3 regions of the Neobacillus oceani genome follow, and region 1 is predicted to be linked to each of the others. Evidence: predicted binding sites of a transcription regulator. Region 1 holds the regulator's gene; each other region holds the start of a gene.
The links. The regulator Rex, encoded in region 1, represses fermentation and respiration genes when NADH is low (regulators of the CRP and FNR family bind a similar motif). The targets are predictions, from matches to a motif close to TTGTGAAATATTTCACAA.

Region 1 (4,274 bases):
TTTCGTATTTACTGGAATTGCCGATAATGGACGGATCCGCCATTTGCCCTTCCAGTTCCCTTAACGAAGCCTCAAGCTTACGGACTGGTTCGAAAACCTTCAACATTTCATCCCAAATCGACAAGGAGGATTCGAGACCCGTATTTTGCGCGAGATAGCCGATGGTAACATCTTTCGGTTTAATGATTTCGCCGCCATCATGTCCGATATGGCCGGCGATTATTTTGAGGAGCGTCGATTTCCCCGCGCCATTCCTGCCGACCAGGGCAACGCGGTCCCTGTTTTGGAGCTCAAGCTTTATGTTCGATAAAATTAATTCAGCGCCATAGTATTTTTCAAGGTTATTCACTTGAAGCAAAATCATTCTTTTCACCCCATTACTATCTAGAGTGTAACCCATAAGGGGTTGCTCGGCAATGAGTGAACCATCCTCCAGGTATGGTTTTCCGCTGATGGTTTAAGCTCGTATGACAGGGGAAAAGGAGCTAAATATGACAATTTTTTAAAAATATTGGGACTTAATCTCGTGAAAAGCTAAAAAACAATGGAACATATGTGAAACATGGAACAAAGAGCATACACAATTACCTGAAAATAGTGTATTATTTTTATAACTCATAGAACTGAACTATAGGGAAAAGGTTAGAAAAACGGCCAGGGCCCCATTCGGGAAAACGGGGTCGATCTGCCAGGTTGTTCCGTTTTTGGGAAAGGAGTTTTTAGGATGGCTGAATTTACGCATTTCAATGAAGAGGGCAGAGCAAAAATGGTCGATGTCAGCGATAAGCCGGAAACAGCCAGGACGGCAATCGCCCGCTCAAGCATAACTGTAAATCGAGACATTTATGAAAGAATAACGAATAATGAGATGAAAAAGGGTGATGTGCTGGCGGTGGCCCAGGTAGCCGCTGTTATGGCAGCAAAGAAAACATGGGAAATCATCCCAATGTGTCACCCCATCCCGCTGACAGGGGTAGACATCACTTTCAGGTGGGAAGAGGAAGAAGCAGGACATAAGCTGATGATTTCTGCTTCAGTTAAGACGAAAGGAAATACTGGCGTGGAAATGGAAGCGCTAACTGCTGCTTCCATCTGCGCATTGACTATATACGATATGTGCAAAGCCGTTGACAAAGGAATGGTAATCGGGCCTACCTATCTTGTTGAAAAAACAGGCGGCAAGCATGGCGATTTTAAACGAGAACAAGAGGTCCAGTAAACAAGATTTCCCGCGAATGGCCAGGGGCCTGCGAGAAAAATTAAACCGGGGCAGGGGATCAATGGTGACTGAAACAATGAAAATACCGCAGGCAACCGCCAAAAGGCTGCCGTTATATTACAGATTTTTAAAGAATTTGCATTCCTCTGGGAAGCAGAGAGTTTCATCCGCGGAACTTAGCGAAGCGGTTAAAGTCGATTCGGCTACAATCCGAAGGGATTTTTCCTATTTTGGAGCCCTTGGCAAAAAGGGCTACGGCTATAACGTAAACTACTTGCTTGGGTTCTTTCGGAAGACGCTTGATCAGGATGAGCTTACAAAGGTCGCCCTTATCGGGGTAGGAAACCTTGGGACTGCCTTTTTGAACTACAATTTCCTGAAAAACAATAATACAAAAATCGAAGTAGCCTTTGACGTTGATCCCGATAAAGTGGGGACGAAAATTGGCAACGTCCCAATCCACAGCCTGGATGACCTTGAAGCGTACCTGAACAATGACAATGTTACGGTAGCGATTTTGACCATACCTGCTTCCGTTGCCCAGCCGATTACAGACAGGCTCGTTAAAACAAATGTGAAAGGAATTTTAAACTTCACGCCTGCGAGGCTGAATGTCCCGCGCTCCATCCGGGTCCATCATATCGACCTGGCTGTTGAATTGCAGTCGTTGATTTACTTCCTGAAAAATTATCCCGGAGCGGACTTTTCCGAAGAAGCAGAAGAAGCAAAAAAGTGAGCCTAAAAGGGGCTCACTTTTTTTGAATTCGTTTTAGCTTGTAATGTAAACCGATCATCCTTATGCCCGCCCCGAAATCAAAGGTGGCCAAAATAACGAGGAGATAGGAAAAGAAACCCCAGCCTTCGTCCCTTACGCTCCCAACTGCGAAATATGTAAACAAAATTCCGAGTAGGAGGTACACGATGCCGGAAAACAATGGTGATTGCCTCATAAAAACCCTCCGATAAAGTTTTGCATCTGTTCTGCTTCACGCAGGAATCTCTCAATTTCCTCACGGTAAATACTCTGCATCAAAACAACGAGCGTATTCATTATGACGTGCGCAATGATCGGAACAATGATCCGGTTTGTCCGGACATAAAGGAAAGCAAATGTGAATCCAATTGCCGAGTAAATCAGGATATGTTCAAATTCCATGTGCGCGGCTGCGAAGATAACGGAACTGATCAATGCGGAAACAAAGAAATTAAACCGCTTGTGAAGGCTGCCGAAAATGATTTTTCGGAACACGATTTCCTCAAGGATGGGGCCGATGACCGAACTGATGAGAATCACCGCGGGGAAATTGTCAATCATCCGCATGATTGAACGGGTGTTATCCGAACCCATTTTAATCCCAAGCATTTGCTCCACTATGGCGGCGGCCCATTGCGCGAAAAGGGCGAGGAAAATTCCGCCGACGGCCCATGAGATGGACTGTGGCAAATTTGCAGCGTTCCTGTTTTGAAGCGAGCTGGCCATTTCTTTTCGCAGGAGGAACAACGTAATCAGGAATGCCGACACAAAGCTGATTATCAGCCAGTAATTTAAGGCATACATCTGCGTTTCCTGGGGACTGTTCCCCGCGCTGGCAAGGACGATTGCCAAAAGGGGGACCCCCACCAGGCTCGAAAGCTGCATGACGATATATACAATAAGAATCCAACCGTATTCACGTTTCAAAATGGCAAGCTCCTTTATACTTTTTGCATCACTTTTCATTCTACTCACAAAGGCAAACTTATTTCAATCATGAAACCTTCCTGTATAGCCTTTGCCAAAGCGGACATACTCATAAGGTTGATTTTTTTTAAAAAAATTCATGCTTCGTGCTTGCAAAAAAAACGGGTTTTCATTATTATAATAATTGTGTTAGCACTCACCTGAACAGAGTGCTAATAAGCGACTACATAAAACCATTTGAGGAGGTTGTTTGAATTGTTAAGACCACTTGGCGATCGCATTATCATTGAGCTTGTCGAGTCTGAAGAAAAGACTGCAAGCGGCATTGTTTTGCCTGACACTGCAAAGGAAAAGCCGCAGGAGGGCAAAGTTGTAGCAGTAGGTTCCGGCCGTGTTCTCGATAGCGGCGAGCGTGTAGCTCCGGAAGTATCTGTCGGCGACCGTATCATCTTCTCAAAATATGCCGGCACAGAAGTAAAGTACCAGGGAACTGAATACCTAATCCTTCGTGAAAGCGATATCCACGCCGTTATTGGCGAATAATTGCCTGAACTCAGGGCACATACCTAATTTTATCTGACTTGAGGAGGTTTTTGAACTATGGCAAAAGACATTAAGTTCAGTGAAGACGCGCGCCGCTCAATGCTTCGCGGTGTAGATGCTCTTGCAAATGCTGTTAAAGTCACGCTTGGGCCTAAAGGGCGCAACGTTGTTCTTGAGAAAAAATTCGGTTCACCGCTTATCACAAATGACGGTGTTACAATCGCGAAAGAAATCGAGCTTGAAGACGCATTCGAAAACATGGGTGCCAAGCTTGTTGCCGAAGTGGCAAGCAAAACAAACGATGTTGCCGGTGACGGTACAACGACTGCGACTGTCCTTGCGCAGGCAATGATCCGTGAAGGCCTGAAAAACGTAACCGCAGGCGCCAACCCAATGGTTCTCCGCAGGGGGATTGAAAAAGCGACAAAGGTTGCCGTTGAAGAATTGAAGGCAATTTCCAAGCCAATCGAAGGAAAAGAATCCATCGCCCAAGTTGCGGCGATTTCCGCTGACAACCCAGAAGTCGGCCAATTGATCGCTGAAGCAATGGAGCGCGTTGGCAACGATGGTGTTATTACGATTGAAGAATCAAAAGGTTTCGCTACCGAACTTGATGTAGTAGAAGGTATGCAATTCGACCGCGGATATGCATCTCCATATATGGTTACAGATTCCGATAAGATGGAAGCTGTCCTTGATAATCCGTATATCCTGATTACTGACAAGAAAATTTCCAGCATTCAGGAAATCCTTCCTGTCCTTGAGCAGGTTGTCCAGCAAGGCAAGCCGCTATTGCTGATTGCTGAAGATGTTGAAGGTGAAGCGCTTGCT
Region 2 (4,274 bases), 830 kb from region 1:
CAGATCTTTCGCCTCCACCTGGGAAATCATGACGATTTTCCCCGCGAACGAGGCGGATAGTTCCCTGACCGTTTCAATCCCATCACGATTGGGCATTAGGAGATCAACTAAGAGAATGTCGATTTTTTTCCTGGCCAGAATATCGGCGTACACTTCCGAACCATCTTCCGCTTCTCCTGCCACTTCTCCCAAATTATGGTCTTCAATTATGTTTGCCAGCATGGCACGGATATAGGCAGAATCATCCACTATGAAAAATCTCAACACGCTCATCCCCTTTGTGTCAGTACCTTTACTGGCAGGCTGATTTGGAAACTTGTTTCATATTCGTCGTTGTCGATTCCATCCACGCTGATTTTACCGCCCATGTTTTCAACCGTATCCTTAACAAAAGCCAAGCCGATTCCATTGGAGGCCAATCCCGATTCGTTGAACTTTGTCGTAAAGCCGGGCTCAAAAATTAATTTCCTGGATTTTTCGGGTATACCGGGACCTGTATCGCGGACCTCGATAAACAGCTGCCCATCGGCTTTTTTAACGCCGATAAGAATCTTCCCTGTTGACTGAATGGCTTCAACGGCATTGGAAACGAGGTTGTTCAATAAGGAAAGAATGATTACAGCATGGTATTCAGGATGGCTGCCTTCCGTTTTCACCTTATATTGGATTGTTTTCCCCAACGATTCCCCATACCGTCTATTGGCGGTAATCGATACATTCAGGATTTCCCCAATGTCCACGAAATCCTTAAGGTTTTCATGATCCATTAACCTGGTTAATCCTGCATAAATGCGCTGGCTGTCCTTTTTGATTTCATGCATCCTGCCTGCTATGCCAAGAGCCCTTCCGGCAGCGGATTCCTGGCTTGCTTCTTTCAGGGACCGATACAATGCGTAGCACTCGGTTGTTAACTGTTCGGCATTTTTCATCGATTTATTCAGCTGAATCCTTTCAACAAACAGGGTGGACACCATCATGAGAATTTCCTCACTTCGTTTCCGCTGTTGTTCTTCGGATAGCCTTGCCTCCCTGATAATGAAAATATTGTAAAACCCAAGTACAAAAAAGCTCCTTATGAAAGCTATGACAACAATGATCATAAATGATTTGACTGTAAGAGGGGTGTGGCTGAAAAAAGATCTGAAAAACAGCTCAGCCAAGGTGGAGATTATTTCTGCCCCAACTCCAAAAAGTCCAATGTATATGGGATTATCATGATTTTTTTTAACTTGGAAAATATGAAAAAGAATAGCGAATGCCAAATAGTAGAAGAAAACCGGGAAATGCAGTTTTAGTGCCCCTTCGAGCAGGAAATTGCCGGGTTCCAACGTTTCCAGTCCTATTCTGAAGGCAACAACGGATATCCCGGTTACCAATCCGGCTGGTATGGGCCGTGATTGCCGGAACCACAAAAGAATGAAGAAAAATGAAGGTGTTCCGAGGCTTACTCGCAAATCCCCGAGGAAAGGGAAAAATTTTAGTTCACCGGCGATTGGGACGACGGCGGCCATCAGTATGTAAATCAACAATTTGTCCTTTGTTTTCCCCATCATTCCAGCCCTTTTCATCTATGTAATCCTATCTGAATTTCATTTAACCATTCTATTACAAGAAAAGTATGGCAATTGTATTAACTTATTCCTTACATCTGTCGTTTTCTGTAGTTTTCTGTAGTCTTTGGTTTATGTTCAACCTGTGGGTATTAGGCATTTTATACTTATTTATACTTCTTCTTTCCCACAAGATATCGCTTTCATTATACATCTTAATTTAAATGTGAAAAACCACACATAAAGGAGGGCCACTTTAAGATACCAGTGGTTTAGGCCACAAACCAAACTTTCAGAGCTATCGATTAGACAATGTTTATAACTATTTTGTTGTAAGGAGGGAATTTTTCATGTTCTGGATTGAATTTTTAGTTGTCCTAGCCTGTATTTTTATCGGTGCAAGGCTAGGCGGGGTTGGACTCGGGGTTATGGGCGGAGTCGGCCTGGCAATCCTTGTATTTGGTTTCGGCCTCCAGCCTACATCCGCGCCGATAGATGTCATGCTGATGATCCTTGCAGTTATCACCGCCGCCGGAGCACTTCAGGCTGCGGGAGGAATGGAATACCTTGTTTATTTGGCTGAAAAGGCATTACGGAAAAATCCGAAACAAATTACCTTTATCGCTCCAATCGTAACATACATTTTTACCCTTTGTGCCGGAACAGGGCACGTGGCATATTCCGTACTTCCTGTCATAGCCGAGGTTTCGCGTGAATCTGGCATCCGTCCCGAACGGCCGATGTCCATCGCCGTCATTGCCTCCCAGCAGGCTATTACAGCAAGCCCTATTTCCGCAGCCACTGTGGCCCTGCTTGCGCTTTTGGCTGATTTTAAAATTCAATTGCTTGATATCTTAATGATCTGTATTCCGTCCACTTTCATTGCCTGTATGATTGCTGCGTTCATCGCAAGCAAAACGGGCAAAGAGCTTCCAAATGACCCGGAATATTTAAGGCGCCTCGAAGCCGGTCTTGCTCCAATTAAAAAGGACAAGAAAGCATTTGTCCCGACAAAAGGAGCAAAACTTTCCGTCGCCCTGTTCCTAATGGCAGCCATTTCGGTTGTTCTTCTCGGATCATTCGAGGAGCTTCGGCCAGGCTGGGACATTGAAGGCGTGTTCACACGAATGGGAATGCCGGCCTCCATTGAAATTGTCATGATGACCGCGGCCGCTCTGATTCTAATTTTATGCAAACCGAAAGTTGATGATATCGTTTCCGGAAGTGTGTTTAAAGCGGGAGCCGCAGCCGTAGTGGCGATTTTCGGAATCGCCTGGATGGGGGATACTTTCTTCCAAGGTAATATGGCAATGATCTCTAGTTCAATTTCTGATTTGGTGACAGCCGCTCCATGGCTGTTCGCAATCGCACTTTTCGCATTGTCCATCCTGCTTTACAGCCAGGCGGCCACGGTTCGGACCCTTATGCCGCTTGGGATAACTTTAGGCATAAATCCAGCCTTGCTGATCGCGATGTTCCCTGCTGTCAACGGATACTTCTTCATCCCGAACTATCCTACAGTCGTTGCTGCAATCAACTTTGACAGGACGGGTACAACCCGGATTGGCAAATACGTCCTGAACCACAGTTTTATGGTTCCAGGCTTGGTGGCAACCATTTTAGCAGTTGGGATTGGAATATTGCTAAGTACAATTTTGCTATAGCAACAAAATGCGTAAGCGCCTTGGTCAGCCCCGACCAGCATAAGACGGGGCCCGCAGGACGGGCCTGCCCTCCGGAGGGAACCGGCTTATGACCTCGAGGGGCTAGGCGCTGGAGCTGGATTACAATAACTTATTTTTGATTTCTCAACTTTGTTCAATTTTATTAATTCCTCAAGAGAACAAAACAGCCGTCCTATTTGGGCGGCTGTGCATGTATTGAAAAATAGGAGATGAATAAAAATGGCAGACCTAATTGATTTTCGTATTGAGAAGGATTTTCTTGGTGAGAAGGCTGTTCCAAAGGATGCATACTACGGTGTTCAAACGCTCCGGGCAATTGAAAACTTCCCAATTACAGGTTACCGGATTGATGAAAAGCTGATCAATGCAATCGCCGTTGTCAAAAAAGCAGCTGCACTGGCAAATGCCGATATCGGCCAGCTTGATAGACAGATTGCACTAGCGATAGCAGACGCGGCGGATGAAATTCTTGCCGGCAGCCTTCATGAGGAATTCATCGTGGATCCAATCCAGGGAGGGGCAGGTACTTCCATCAATATGAATGCCAATGAAGTAATTGCCAACCGCGCCCTTGAACTGCTTGGCGAAGAGAAAGGCAATTATAAGATCATTAGCCCGAATACCCATGTTAATATGGCCCAATCGACTAATGACGCATTTCCGACCGCGATCCACCTATCGACACTAAGTGGACTGGAAGGCCTTTTAAAAGAAATGGACGACCTATACGATGAATTCATGAATAAGGCAAAGGAATTTGACGGGGTTATTAAAATGGGCCGCACCCATCTTCAAGATGCCGTTCCAATCCGCCTTGGCCAGGAATTCGAAGCGTATGCGCGGGTGCTGAAACGGGATATTAAGCGGATTAATGCAACGAGGGAACACCTTTACGAAGTAAACATGGGCGCGACTGCTGTCGGAACAGGATTGAATGCGGACCCGAGTTATATTGAAAAGGCTGTCAGCTATTTGGCGGAGTTCACTGGTTTCCCTCTTAAGGGGGCTGAAAACCTCGTTGATGGAACCCAAAATACCG
Region 3 (4,274 bases), 2.1 Mb from region 1:
AATTATGGCCGCTAAAAGGGGAAAGGCTTTTTTATACAATCCTCGCCGCCATTTTTGTTTTCTCGGGTACATTTGTATATGCGACACGGAATAACGACGTAGGCGTGAAGAATTATAGCCAGGCCAAATATGACCTTAACGTAAAAATGGATGAATCTGGACAGTTTGCCATTCAAGCAAAAGTAAACGTTAAAAACATGTCGGAGAAGGTATGGGACGAACTTGTTTTCTACTTTATCCCGAATTCATTTACCGAAGGCCACCCATATGAAACCGTTAAAGGACATTCCACTTTCAATTTTACTTCCGTTTTAATTAATGGCAAAAAAGTCTCTTATACACTTGAAAATGATACTTTGAAAGTCCAGCTGCCAAAGAAATTGGGCAAAAGAGGAAAAGCAGAAGCGGCCTTTTCCTATACCCTTGAATTGCCGGAGGAAGGAAGCAGGCTGTCAAGGGTCGGGGATCAATTTTATCTCGCCCAATGGTATCCAATGCTTGCAACCTTCCAAGACGGGCAATGGAATAAAGGTGAATTTACAAACGGGCTTGAAACATTCCATACCGGTTTTTCAGATTATACTGTTAAATATGAACTTCCTAAAGGCTATTCGTTTATTTCTTCTTCTGATGATGATCCTCTGACCGAAACCCGGAAAGGGGAGGTCAAGGCAAAAAAAGTGAGGGATTTCTTCATTGCTATCACAAGTGGCATGAAGGTTTACAAAACTGAGTCAAATGGAGTGTCAATCAGGCTATTTACAAAAGAGGACCATAACCGGGACCCGAAAGAGGCACTTGAGCTCGCTAGGAATACGCTCTCTTTTTATCAGGAAAATATCGGCGAGTATCCACATAAACAGCTCGATATTGTCCTCGATCTTGGGCAGAACATGGAATATCCGGGAATCGTTACAGTGAATCCTTACCATGATTTTGATAAATTTTTCAAAATCGCCATCGTACACGAAATCGCCCACCAGTATTTTTATGGGGTTGTCGCAAACGACTCATTTAATGAACCATGGATTGATGAAGGGTTTACCGAGTTTGCGGCCAATATGTATTTCTATATACAGGAGGATGAACCGCTGGGAATTGCCCAAGAGCTGTCCAATAACAGAATGAGAAGCATACAGCAGGCAAATATAGTACGCCAATACTCAAATACCCCGGTGGACCAAATCAAGCACACGGGCTTTGTTTACGGACAGCCGGCCATAAAGTTGTTCAAGCTTGTAGAGGATAATTACTATGTTAGGGATGACGGTGAAGTGAAGAAAACCGCCATGCAATACTTATCCGACTATTATGACCACTTCAAATATAAGGAAGTCGATACGCAGGAATTCCTGAGGTTCACAATAGACTACTTTAAAGTACCTCGGGGATACTTCAATGATTGGCTTGATACTTCAACAGAATAATGAAAAGGGTGCGGCCATTTCCGCACCCTATTTTTATTCTTCAATCCGCAGCTGTTTGCCTTTGTCAATCGGAAGGCGAATCGTCAATAAACCATTCCGAAAGGTTGCTTTTGCCTTTTGTTCGAGAACCGCTTTTGGAAAGGAAATTGACCTTGAATCAAGTTTTTTCGTCACCCTCCGCCTAAAGCTTCCTTCAGCTTCATCGGACTTGGTAAGCTCCTCGCGATTTTCCACCGCAATCACAACACGGTCCCGGAAGATGCCAATTTGTATTTGTTCCCGGTCAACCCCGAGAAGTTCGGCGGTAACGATGTATTCTTGAGCCGTTTCTTCCACATCCACATGAAAAGGGACAGCTGAAAACGGCATTTGGAAAAACTCATCAATTGACTGCAAAAAACCTTTTACAGGCGGGTAATGAAAAAAGTCATTGAATGAGCGGATAACTGTATCAAAAGGATCGGTTGGCATCTTAGCCGGTTTTCTTTCATTGTTTTTTTTCTGCAAATCATCTCCAGGCATATTGGTTCCCCCACTTCCACAGGTTTTCTACCACATCCTATGTACGCTGCAAGAAAGAAGTGAAACGATCGAAGGGAAGTATGAACGATTTTTGACATTCGAAAAATATGTGAAGTTTGTCACAGGAATCTTTGTATGCATCGTATTATTCTAGGATGGTAGTTATCGAAGAAAGTAGGGAATTAGTATGTTTTGTTATCAATGTGAACAAACTCCGAGTGGAGGCTGTAAAGTCATCGGCGTATGCGGCAAGGATGAGACGATTGCCAGCCTTCAGGACACCATCATATTCGCGTTAAAGGGAATCGCAGCCTATCGGACGCATGCCAACCAGCTTGGCTATACGGATCCATTCGTTGATGCAGTTACCCATGAGGCACTTTATATGACGCTGACAAATTCGAACTTTAATGTAGAGGAACATATTGATATGGCCATGAAAGTTGGCCGTTCCGCAGTACGTGTCATGGAAATGCTCGATGAGGCCCATACGAAGCGCCTTGGCATTCCTGAACCAATCCGGATTACCCAGAACAAAGTCGAGGGAAAAGCGATTGTTGTAACTGGCCACAACCTTGTTGCCCTTGAGGAACTTTTGCGCCAGACGGAAGGAAAAGGAATCAACGTCTATACCCATTCGGAAATGCTGCCAGCCCACGGATATCCTGCTTTGAAAAAATTCAGCCAGTTGAAAGGCAATATCGGGAAGGCCTGGTATGACCAACGCCGACTGTTCGAAAAGTTCCCGGGTGCGATCCTTGCCACCACGAACTGTGTTATGCCAATCAAGGGAGGCTATGCGGACAGGATGTTTTCCTATGAAGTGGCCGGCCTTGAAAATGTCCGGAAAATCGAAAATGACGATTTCAGTCCACTAATTGAACGGGCGCTGGAACTCCGGGAAGCTGCAATCGAATCAGATGAAACCCTCCTGACAGGCTTCCACCATGAAACTGTCCTTGGCCTTGCACCGGAAGTGATTGCCGCGGTTAAAGAAGGTAAAATCAAACGGTTCTTTGTAATCGCTGGATGCGACGCGCCAGGCAAAGGCGGGGAATATTACCGTGAACTTGCGACTTCATTGCCGCCGGAAACCGTAATCCTGACAACATCTTGCGGCAAGTTCCGCTTCAATGATGTGGATTATGGAGTAGTGCCAGGCACAGATATTCCACGTTATATCGACCTCGGCCAGTGCAATAATTCCGGTTCGACGGTTAAGATTGCACTCGCGCTTGCAGATGCGTTTGGATGTGAAGTGAATGAACTGCCGGTCAGCATCGTCCTTTCGTGGTTTGAACAAAAAGCGGTTGCCATTTTGCTTGGATTATTCAGCTTGGGAATCAAGGATATCCGCATCGGCCCGAAACCGCCGGAATTCATTTCGCCTGGCGTCCTTGAAGTACTTCAAAATGCATTCAACCTTAAACTGATTGGCAATGCCCAGGAAGACATGAATGAAATGCTTCAACTATCTGAAGTGAAATAGGGTGAAATGTCCAAGAAGGGGGCTTTTTACCCCGTATAAAAAACCGCAGGGCAATAATGCCTGCGGTTTTTCGTGCTTATTTAGGATTAACCTTTGTGGACAACTTGAAAAACGTTCGTCTAAGCCAACTCCGCAAGAGTTGTCTAACTTTAAATGAGTTGAGTGGCATCGTATCAGGATTTAACCCGATAAGTATCACTCAAGTGGATTTCCTTAATTAATAAATTTCCTCGAGGAGGCTCTCTGGACTAAAGTACATATTTCCCCGGCTGTCCACTTTTATCATGTTATCCTTCTTCAGTTTTGTCAAAGTTCGGCTTACGGTTTCCCTGGTCGTGCCAATCATATTGGCTAAATCCCTGTTCGTGAATTCAGCCTTCAGAAAAATAGCGCCGTCCGGCTGTACAGTGCCATGATTTTTTCCTAGCCTGACCAGCAATTTGATGATTTGCTCGTTTGTATTGTTCAAAATCTGCTCTTCAAGCCTGTTTTGCAAATCGACTATTTTCTCTCCAAGTACCCGGAACAATTTGATGCAAAGCTCGGGGTTGTCAATCAGTACCTTTTCAAATTCGGGGATAGGGACGACAACAAGAGTGGACGGCTCAAGTACTTCCGCATACGCAGGATAATCTCCCTTCCGGAAAAACCCTACATGCGGGAACATATCCCCTTTTTTTTGAATGGAAACGATTTGTTCTTTTCCATTCACATCGCTCTTATAAATTTTTATTTTACCATTGGAAACGAAATAGACATTTTTCAGGGGATCGTCCTGCCTGAACACGTGAGTTCCCTTGCTGAATTCCCTGGATAGGGAGATTTCGGCGATTTTA

Region 2: the regulator Rex is predicted to act here: its motif matches at 1,775-1,792, upstream of V1499_RS20300 (anaerobic C4-dicarboxylate transporter family protein).
Region 3: the regulator Rex is predicted to act here: its motif matches at 2,057-2,074, upstream of hcp (hydroxylamine reductase).

The regions. Positions count from the first base shown of each region.
Region 1 covers NZ_CP143543.1:249,269-253,542, forward strand. Annotated here, with positions in the region: gene V1499_RS01410 (ABC-F family ATP-binding cassette domain-containing protein) at 1-364, opposite strand, end outside; gene moaC (cyclic pyranopterin monophosphate synthase MoaC) at 725-1,219, shown strand; gene V1499_RS01420 (redox-sensing transcriptional repressor Rex) at 1,281-1,955, shown strand; gene V1499_RS01425 (YdiK family protein) at 1,969-2,169, opposite strand; gene V1499_RS01430 (lysostaphin resistance A-like protein) at 2,166-2,900, opposite strand; gene groES (co-chaperone GroES) at 3,156-3,443, shown strand; gene groL (chaperonin GroEL) at 3,501-4,274, shown strand, end outside.
Region 2 covers NZ_CP143543.1:3,998,091-4,002,364, forward strand. Annotated here, with positions in the region: gene V1499_RS20290 (response regulator) at 1-264, opposite strand, end outside; gene V1499_RS20295 (ATP-binding protein) at 270-1,568, opposite strand; gene V1499_RS20300 (anaerobic C4-dicarboxylate transporter family protein) at 1,901-3,214, shown strand; gene aspA (aspartate ammonia-lyase) at 3,455-4,274, shown strand, end outside.
Region 3 covers NZ_CP143543.1:2,695,816-2,700,089, reverse strand. Annotated here, with positions in the region: gene V1499_RS13565 (ABC transporter permease subunit) at 1-1,427, shown strand, start outside; gene V1499_RS13560 (Hsp20/alpha crystallin family protein) at 1,461-1,949, opposite strand; gene hcp (hydroxylamine reductase) at 2,137-3,438, shown strand; gene V1499_RS13550 (Crp/Fnr family transcriptional regulator) at 3,656-4,274, opposite strand, start outside.